One region of the Sphingobium sp. IP1 genome, then DNA from elsewhere that is predicted to be linked to it. Evidence: predicted binding sites of a transcription regulator. Region 1 holds the regulator's gene; each other region holds the start of a gene.
What was found. The regulator LexA, encoded in region 1, represses DNA repair genes until DNA is damaged. The targets are predictions, from matches to a motif close to GTTCCNCNCTTGTTCT.
Positions count from the first base shown of each region.

Region 2: a site for LexA is predicted at 2,011-2,026, ahead of CG471_RS12585 (ImuA family protein). Genes of this name have one in related genera too.
Region 3: a site for LexA is predicted at 1,842-1,857, ahead of CG471_RS21705 (ImuA family protein). Genes of this name have one in related genera too.

Region 1 covers NZ_NOIW01000062.1:9,201-12,472, reverse strand. The annotation lists partial or broken gene CG471_RS19220 (ComEC/Rec2 family competence protein) at 1-1,216, shown strand, start outside; gene lexA (transcriptional repressor LexA) at 1,207-1,884, opposite strand; gene glp (gephyrin-like molybdotransferase Glp) at 1,973-3,157, opposite strand; gene moaC (cyclic pyranopterin monophosphate synthase MoaC) at 3,154-3,272, opposite strand, start outside.
Region 2 covers NZ_NOIW01000030.1:11,978-15,249, forward strand. The annotation lists gene trbB (P-type conjugative transfer ATPase TrbB) at 1-76, opposite strand, end outside; gene CG471_RS30650 (hypothetical protein) at 308-484, opposite strand; gene CG471_RS12575 (SOS response-associated peptidase) at 493-1,137, opposite strand; gene CG471_RS12580 (SOS response-associated peptidase family protein) at 1,261-1,920, opposite strand; gene CG471_RS12585 (ImuA family protein) at 2,050-2,778, shown strand; gene CG471_RS12590 (DUF6504 family protein) at 2,702-3,272, shown strand, end outside.
Region 3 covers NZ_NOIW01000080.1:15,029-18,300, forward strand. The annotation lists gene CG471_RS21695 (S-(hydroxymethyl)glutathione dehydrogenase/class III alcohol dehydrogenase) at 1-663, opposite strand, end outside; gene CG471_RS21700 (LysR substrate-binding domain-containing protein) at 863-1,753, shown strand; gene CG471_RS21705 (ImuA family protein) at 1,877-2,653, shown strand; gene CG471_RS21710 (DUF6504 family protein) at 2,571-3,272, shown strand, end outside.

The DNA of each region.
Region 1 (3,272 bases):
TGCTGATCGCGGCGGCCGGGGGCGCGTTGGCGGGAATCGGCTACACGCTGCTGACTGGGCGGAGGTGCCGACGGTGCGATCCTGCATCGCGGCGCTGCTGGTGCTGGGCGGGCTGGCGCTGGGGCGCGAGGCGATCACATTGCGGCTGGTGGCGACCGGTGCGCTGGTGGTGCTGGCCTTCTGGCCCGAGGCGCTGATCGGCCCGAGCTTCCAGATGAGCTTCGCCGCCGTAGTCGCGCTGGTGGCGCTGGGCGAGCATCGGCGGTTCAAGGCGTTCGCGATGGCGCGGGACGAGCCTTGGTTGCGCAAGGCCGGGCGGACGGTGGCGGCGATGCTGGTGACCGGCCTTGCCATCGAACTGGTGCTGGCGCCGATCGCGCTTTTCCATTTTCACAAGGCAGGTTTGCTCGGCGCGGTGGCCAATCTGGTCGCGATCCCGCTCACCACCTTCGTCATCATGCCGCTGGAGGCGCTGGCGCTGTGCTTCGATCTGGCCGGGCTGGGCGCGCCCTTCTGGTGGCTCACGGCCAAGGCGATCGCGCTGTTGCTGGCGGTGGCGCATGGCGTGGCGGCGAGCCCGATGGCGGTGATGCTGGCGCCGGCGGTGCCGGGCTGGATTTTCGGGATCATCGTGGTGGGAGGCCTCTGGTGCCTGCTCTGGCGCAGTCGCTGGCGCTGGCTGGGGTTGGCGCCGGTCGCAATCGGTCTGGCCGGCATCGCGCTGCTGGCGCCGCCCGATATCGTGGTGACGGGCGACGGGCGGCATGTCGCGGTGCGGACGCCGACAGGGACGATGGCGCTGCTGCGCGAGGGGGCGGGCGATTATGTCCGCGATGTGCTGAGCGAGAGTGCGGGCTATGACGGGACGCTGGAGGCGATCGCGAAGATGAAGCAGGCGCGCTGTTCGACGGATCTGTGCGCGGTGGCGTTGCCGCGGGGCGGGCGCGACTGGCAGTTGCTGGTGACGCGCAATGCGATGCTGGTCGATCGCCCGATATTGGAGCGGGACTGCGCGGCGGCCGATATCGTCATCAGCGACCGGGGCCTGCCCTGGTGGTGCCGGCCGCGCTGGATGAAGATCGACCGCCGGCTGCTATCCCGCACCGGCGGCCTGTCGATTGGCCTTGAAAGCGGCAAAGTTCACACCGTCCATCGGCCCGGCGACGCGCATCCGTGGATCGTGCGCCGCCGGCCCCGAACAGCCGGTCAGTTGTAGCGGCGCAGCAGGCCGGCGAGCTTGCCCTGGATGCGGACCTGGCGCGGATCGTAGATCTGCGGTTCATAGGCGGCATTGGCGGGATCGAGCCGGACCCGGCTGCCTTCGCGGCGGAAATATTTGAGCGTCGCTTCGGCGTCGTCGATCAGGGCGACGACGATCTGGCCCTCGCGCGCGACATCGGTGCGCTGGATCAGCGCGAAGTCGCCGTCGAGAATGCCGGCCTCCATCATCGAGTCCCCCGACACTTCGAGCGCATAATGGTCGCCCGAGCCGAGCAAGGCGGCGGGGACGGAGAGCATGGTATGGCTTTCCATCGCCTCGATCGGCACGCCGGCGGCGATGCGGCCATGCAGCGGAATTTCGATCACGTCATTGGCGGCGGTCGGCAACAGCACGGCGGGCGCCGACACCTTGGGCGTCGGGACGGCTGGTGCAGACGCGCGATGCATCGCGTCGGGCAGCTTCAACACTTCGAGCGCGCGGGCGCGGTTGGGCAGGCGACGGATGAAGCCCCGTTCCTCCAGCGCGTTGATCAGCCGGTGGATGCCGGACTTGGAGCGCAGGTCGAGCGCGTCCTTCATCTCCTCGAACGAAGGGGACACGCCGCCTTCTTCCAGCCGGGTCTGAATGAAGCTCAGCAATTCCTGCTGCTTGGGCGTCAACATCGGCGGTCCTCCATGGAACGAATGAAGAACGCATAGGAAACGGAAAGGGGCAAGTCAAGCGCGTTAAGCCATGCGCCGCTTTTGCCGGTCAGGCAGCCAGGGGGATGATGTCCACCATGTCGCCGGCAATGGCGGGGGCTGAGCCGGCCGGCCGGCGGATCAGACAGTCGGCCAGCGCCATGGCGGCGGGGGCGGCGCTGTCCTGCGATGTGACCGAGACGATGCCGTCGGCCCCGCGATAGGCGCGCAGATAATCGTCGCGTTCCGCCGTTGGGCCGAGCGGTGCGGCAAGGCGGGCCTGCACGATCGGCGGCAGCGGCGCGCGCGATCCGGCGAGATGGCGGACCAGCGGGCAGAGGAAGAGGGTGCCGGTGACGAAGGCGGAGACCGGGTTGCCCGGCAGGCCGAGAAAGATTGCATTGCCGAGGCGTCCGGCCATCAGCGGTTTGCCCGGCCGCATTGCGATCTTGTAGAAATCGAGCGTGCCGCCGGCGGCCGCAAAGGCGGGGCGGACATAGTCATGGTCGCCGACCGAGGCGCCGCCGGTCGAGACGATGATGTCGGCCTGTGACGCCTGTTCCAGCGCCTGCGTCATCGCGGCGAGATCGTCGGGCACGATGCCTAGGTCGATCACGTCGCAGGGCAGGGCGGCGAGCAGGGCGGCCAGCATCGGCGCGTTGGACGAGGGGAGATAGCCCGGCGGCGTCGGCGCGCCGGGGGGCACAAGTTCATTGCCGGTCGAGAGCAGGGCGACGCGCGGCCGGGCGCCGACGGGCAGACTGCCATGGCCGCCCAGCACGGCGAGCGCGATCTGGCCCGGCGTGAGGCGGCTACCGGCGCTGACCAGCGGTGTGCCGGCGCGGAAATCGGAGCCGAGCGGGCGGACATGCCTGCCGGGCGTCAATATGCCGTCATGCGCGGTCAGTGTGTCGCCGTCGCGCGTGGCATTTTCCTGGATCAGGATCGCGTCTGCGCCGGCCGGCAAGGGCGCGCCGGTGAAGATGCGGCAGGCTTGGCCCGGTTGCAGGGCTGGGATATCGGCGTCGCCCGCGCTGCTGGTGACGATTACCTGCCACGGCCCGGCGCCTTCGGATGCGCGCACGGCATAGCCGTCCATCGCGGAAAGATCGGCCCAGGGCTGGTCGCGCAGCGCGCTAATGTCGGTGGCGAGCCAGCGACCGGCGCAGGTGGCGACGGGCACAAGTTCGGCCGGCAACGGATCGGCAAGGGCAAGGAGCCGCGCTTGCGCGTCCGCGACCGGCATCAGGCTCATCGGCCAGCATGCTCCGGCGCGGCCCAGTCGCCCGACTTGCCGCCGCGCTTGGCGAGCAGGCGAACATCGCCGATTATCATGCCCTTATCGAGCGCCTTGGCCATGTCATAGACGG
Region 2 (3,272 bases), on a different contig from region 1:
GAGGCCCCAAGGCGGTCTGCAGCATGCGCGCGCTGCGCTGGGGCTTTCTGACAGCTATTGTCGCGGTCTCAGACATGCTTTTTCCCATCTGATGGCGATGCCGGACCGCCGATGGGATGATTAAGAGACGCAGAAAATGGCGGGTTTCAACAGATGTCTGCGATCATGAAGCTGTGGCGAAGAAAGACAGGCGCTGGCGTAGGACGCTGATCGCACACGGCCCATATCGTCGACGATTCTTCGTGCCGGAGCCATTGGCGGCAGTTGATACCGGTTCGGCGGCTGGCCCCAAATGCGGCCAATCATGTCACTGGATGGTGCCGCCAGCGGCAAGAGCGTCAAGGCAGTCTGCGATCGCAAGCCAGCGCAGCACGCCAGCCTCATCCCCCGCAATGGCAAGGGCTTTCACGCGCCCTGCGATGAACTCCGCTGCTCCGGTGCCATATTGGCGATCAACGGCGAGAGCCGCGGCCCAACGTTCCATCTCCCGGGTCATAGGAGTGACGGAGCCTCGGCCACCGCCTTCTTCTTCACCCAGAGCTCGCTGGTGCGCGTCATCTCGATCAACGCATCGGGAAAGCAGCGGTCCTGAAATGACACCGCGTCATCAAATGAGCCGTGAAGCCACCGCTCATAATCTTCCGGCATGAGAAGCACCGGCATGCGATCATGCACAGGCCGGATGGCTTCGTTGCAATCGGTCATTACGCCCGAATAGACAGGCCCCCATTCATCGCTCACGCGCCAGAGCCCCGCCCATGCAAAGATCGGCTGTCCCTTCACATTGAACCAGGTCCGCGTCTTGGCGCCCTTCACGCCTTCCGCTTCCGCAAAGGCCGTCAGCGGGATGAGGCAGCGCCATTGCGGCTTGGCCGCCAGGCCTTTCCACATCGGCTTGGCGAGATCGGCAATATTGTTGACAGGCTTGGGCTTTGCCGTCGGGGCCATGCCCTTGAGGCGCAACGGGAAGCCCCAGGTCATCGACTGCATGATGCGCTGCCCGGCTTCCTCCCGGATCACGAGGCCCGGCGTGCCGGGATAGACCTCGTCACCGGCATTGGACATGACCGGGTTGGCGACGCCGAAATGGGCGGCCACCTCGGCAGCGCTCAGACGCTCGGTGTAGAGATTGCAGATGGCTGACCTCCTGTTCGAACGAAGCCGCTGGAGCAGCTGGTGATTCCAGCTTCATCCTATCATGGCGCGAGAGACGGGAAAGCCGCCTGTCTGGCAGGATAGCCGGCAAACTTCTCGCCCCGACTACAGCAGAAGCGCCTGCGCCTGCGTTCCGGGCGGCGGTGCCTTGCTGCGCCAGCTATCCTCGGTTCGCTGCACGTTCATTCGCTCGGCTGCAAAAGGTGGCCGGAACTGAAACCGGATCACATCCTGGATACCGCCACGCAGCCAGGCGTCATAGTCATGGGGGTCGAGCAGCACCGGCATTCGGTCATTGGTCGGCGGGATCGCGGCATTGGCCTCCATCGTCATGCCGGCATAGACCGGCCCCTCGCTCAGCAGGTTTCGGCAGAAGCCGGCCCAGGCGATGATCGGCTGGCGCTTCACCGAAAACCAGGTCCTGGTCCTGGCACCGGGCACGCCATCGGGATTGGCAAAATGGGTGAGCACGATAAGGCAGCGATAGCGCGGATCGACCACCATCTCCTCCCACATTGGGTTGGTGAGATCTGCGACAAGGCCGATACGCCCCGCTTCTTCGCCGCGCGCGCGCATATCCTTGGTCAGGCGCAGAAAACCCCATGTCATGGACCGCAAGAGGCGCCGGCCGCTCTTCTCGAAGACAACCAGCCCCGGCAGCCCTTCGACTGTCTCCTCGGGCACCGTGATCGAGGGCAAGGAATCGATCCCGAAATGCGCCGCGATCTCGGCGATGCTCGCCCGCGCGCAATGCAGCCGTGACATGACCTCACCTCCTGGAGGGACTCGAAGCCATCTTCCTAACATAGAACATATGAAGAACGAAATGCCGTTGACTCCAGTGGCAGATTGGAGCGAACAAATATGGAACATATTTTCGAGTCCCTACCGCCCATGTCCAGAACCGCCATCCTCGACGAACTGCGCGCGCGCATCGCGCAGGTCGAAGCTGTGGGCGGTCGGCACCCGGTGCTGCCCTTCGGTATCGACGCCATCGACCATCATCTGCCGGGTGGCGGTATCGCGACCGGCGCTCTCCATGAGGTGGCGGGAAGTCCCGATCTCGCCGATGATGCGGCCGCCACCATCTTCCTGGCCGGCATTCTCGCGCGGTCGCGGGGCCAGATCATCTGGTGCCTCCACTGGCGCGACCTGTTTTCGCCGGCCCTGCATCTCGCCGGGCTCCACCCCGATCGGGTCATCTTTGTGGAAGCGGGCAATGACACCAATGTCCTCATCGCGATGGAGGAATGCCTGCGTCACCCCGGCCTTGGTGGTGTCGTCGGGGAACTGCGGAAAATGTCGCTGACCGCTTCGCGCCGGCTGCAGCTGGCAGCCGAACAATCGGGCGTGCTGGCCATGGTTTTTCGCCGCGCCATGCCCCCGGAAAGCCAGGCCGAGGGCAGCGCCGCGCTGACCCGCTGGCGGGTGCGGGCCGTGCCCAGCCCGGCGCTGGGCTTTCCCGGTCTCGCGCGTCCGCGCTGGTCGCTGGCGCTTGAGCGCGCGCGCGGCACCGAACCCCAAATCTGGACCGTAGAGGGAAGCGATGAGACGGGTTGTCTCGCTGTTCCTGCCGCGCTGGTCGACGGATCGTATCCGTCGCAAAGCCGGCAGGCCGCCTGAAGGCGGCGCACCGCCCCTCGTCACCGCCCATGCCGACCATGGCCGCCGCCTGATCGCGGCCGTGGACGAGGAGGCGCGCCGGCTTGGCATAGCCGTCGGCATGACGGTAACGCGCGCCCGGTCGCTGGCGCCGGACCTGGACGTCGTGGATGCCGATCCCGAGGGCGATCTTGAGGGCCTGCGCCGGCTCGCTCTGTGGGCAGGAAAGCGCTATTCTCCGATCGTCGCGCCCGATCCATCTGATGGCCTGTGGATCGATATTACCGGCTGCGCCCATCTTTTCGAGGGTGAAGTGCCACTCCTCAAGGACATGATGCGCCGGGTCAGTGGCTCGGGCCTCGCCTGCCAGGTCGCGGTCGCCGACACGCCCGGTTGCGCCCATGCGGTGGCACGGTTTGTGCCATCAGGACGGCCGAACATCATCGAGCCCGGCGCCACGCGCGCCGCGCTCTCGATCATGCCGGTGTCGGCGCTGCGCATCGAGCCGGGCGTCG
Region 3 (3,272 bases), on a different contig from region 1:
GGGGTTGATGTCGACGCCGATGATCTTGTTCGCCCCGGCAAGGCGCGCGCCCTGGATCACATTGAGGCCGATGCCACCCAGGCCGAAGATGACGACATTGTCACCCACCTGCACCTTGGCGGTGTTGATGACCGCGCCGACGCCGGTGGTGACGCCGCAGCCGATATAGCAGCTCGATTGGAACGGCGCGTCCTCGCGGATCTTGGCCACCGCGATGTCGGGCAGGACGGTGAAGTTGGAGAAGGTGGAGCAGCCCATATAATGATAGATGGGCTGACCTTTGAAGCTGAAGCGGGTGGTGCCGTCGGGCATCAGCCCCTTGCCCTGGGTGGCGCGGATAGCGGTGCACAGGTTCGTCTTGCCCGACAGGCAGCTTTTGCACTGCCGGCATTCGGGGGTGTAGAGCGGAATGACATGGTCGCCCGGTTTTACCGAAGTCACGCCGGGCCCGACTTCGCGCACGATGCCCGCGCCTTCATGGCCGAGGACCGAGGGGAAAATGCCCTCGCTGTCGAACCCGTCGAGCGTATAGGCGTCGGTATGGCAGATGCCGGTCGCCATGATTTCCACCAGCACTTCGCCCGCCTTGGGCCCTTCCAGGTCCAGCTCGACGATCTCAAGCGGCTTCTTCGCTTCGAAGGCGACGGCGGCGCGGGTCTTCATTTCTCATTCCTCGTCATTGGCAGCGTTCGAGAACAGCCAGCGTGGCTCATCACAGCCGGAAAAAATCTTGCAGAGCCACGCATAGATTATCCAAGCCACATCGTAGCCACGCCCACTCCTCATTTTCACTCTAGCGCCGTTCCGCAGGAGCGATAATATAGTATTTTAGCAAAGGTTTATTTCTTTATAGGGATAATGAATGTCGGCTTGGGATGGTATCGACGAATTCATCAGCGTCGCCACGCTGGGTTCCTTCACGCGTGGGGCACAGGCGCTAGGCATGTCGACCACGCATGTCAGCCGCTCGATCATGGCGCTGGAGCAGCGAGTTGAAGCTCAGCTATTTCATAGAACGACCCGCACGGTCAGGTTAACCGACACCGGACGAGCATTTTTCGAACGGTGCGAGCGGATCGCTCAAGACAGGGATGAGGCAATCGCCCTTATTGGCGACCGCAGCGCGCCTCAAGGAGAGCTGCGCGTGACCTGTTCAACGGCGATGGGTGAGCGGTTCGTGGCCCCGATCATACGCCGCTTCGCCGCGCAGCATCCCAAGCTTACGGTATCTATCGAACTGTCCAATCGGATCATCGACCTCTTCGGCGAAGGGTTCGATTTGGCTATAAGGACGGGCTCGATCACAGACCCCCGCCTGATAGCAACCCGCGTGGCGTCACGTAGCCTTTATACGTGCGCAGCCCCAAGCTATCTTGCATCTGCAGGGCGTCCGAACCGGGTTGAGGCCTTGGAAAACCATGAATGTATCGCAGGCACCGCCGCAGCTTGGCATTTCAAGATAGGCGGACAGGAAGTCGTCCATCGACCTAAAGGGCGTTTTATGTGCAACAGCGGACATGCTGTCATGGAGGCTTGCGTCTCGGGATTGGGCATTTGCCAGCTCCCCGACTTTTATGTTCTGCCCTATCTCAAACATGGCATGGTAGATTTGCTGCTGGAGGACGCCCAGCCGGACGATGAGCCGATTTGGGCAGTCTATCCACAGCGCCGTCATCTGTTGCCAAAGGTGCAGCAGGTGGTGGATTGTCTGGCTCATGAACTAGGGCCGGCGATGAACAGTCGCATACGGTGATGACTGGAGGGGGACACGCTTCCCGCCTCTTCACCTAAACCTCAGATGAGCTGCGATTCATCCGCCTTGACGAATCTTCAGAGTCAAAGGAACATATAGGGAACATATTGAGTCGTTGTTCCCATGTCCGTATATCTCTCTTCCCTCGACCAGAACCAGGTCGACCAGCTTGCCGCGCTTCGCGCAAGCCTGGCGCATGCCCGCGCCGCGCGCGGGCCCGCCCTGCCGTTCGGATTGCCCGAGCTGGACGAACGTTTGGCCGACCAGGGTCTCAATGGCGCGGGACTACATGAAATCGCTGCTGCTTCGGCCAGCTTCACCGATGATGCCTGCGCCACCCTGTTTGCCGCCGGGATCGCGGCGCGCTTTTGCGCGGAGCCGGGGTTCACCATTCTCTGGGCGGTGACGCGCTTCGACCTTTATGCGCCGGGCCTCGAGCAGATCGGCCTTAGCCCTGACAAGATCCTCTATGCCCAGGGCCGCAAGGACGCCGAGGTCCTGGCGCTTGCCGAAGATGGCCTGCGCGATGGATCGCTCGCCTGCGTTGTCGCGGAAGTGAAGGCCGCCGATCAGACGGCGACCCGACGGCTTCAGCTGGCGGCTTCCGACGGCAAGACGCCGATGCTGCTCTACCGCCGCCACCGAAGTCGCGAGCGTTGCCCCTTGAGCGGTCTCTCCTCGGCGATGACGCGCTGGCGCATCGGTGCGGCCCCTTCGAGCCCCGTTCCCCATGTCGGCCTTGGGCGGCCGCGCTGGTCGGTCGAACTTGTCCGCCAGCGGAACGGCAATCCCTTCTCCATCGAACTGGAGGCGTGCGATGACACGGGTCGCCTCGCTCTACCTGCCGCAGCTCCCGATAGAGCGATTGCGACGGGCAGAGCGGCCCGCCAGGCTGCCTGAGCCGGCTCCTGCCCCGATCGCACCGCGCTTCGCCTCGCCGATCGACGATAATCCTGGCGCCTGTTCCGTCCCCAAGGCGGGTGGCTGGCGCCCCGGCGCCCGCTGGGCGCGCGATGGCGCGCTCGGCAGCGGGCCAACCCAGGCCGATATCGATGCCATGCCAGCGCATCAGCGCCCGACCATGCGCGAGATGGGACGGCGCAGCGAATCCGCCGAGCATCCCTTCAAGGCGTTGCCCGCCGATGACGGTGGCGGCCGCACTGCATCTGTCCCCGTCCCCGCGCTCACATGGGCCAAGCTCTGGGGCCAGCCGACGATCCTCATCGCGCGCACGGGGCAGCGAGACGTCGTGACCGCGGCCTGCCCGCTTGCGCTGAAACTTGGCCTTCGCCCCGGCATGGCCGCCGCCCATGCCCGGGCGCTGGTGACCGACCTGGAAGTGCGCGACGCGCAGCCAGATGCGGATCAGGCCTGGCTGGACCGGTTGGCGCTGCACGCTATCGCGCATTGGACGCCGACTGCAAGTGTCGCGTGCGCGGACGGCCTTTGGCTCGATCTTACCGGCACCACGCATTTGTTCGGCGGCGAGGCGCGCTTCTGCCGCCGGTTGCTGCGGTTC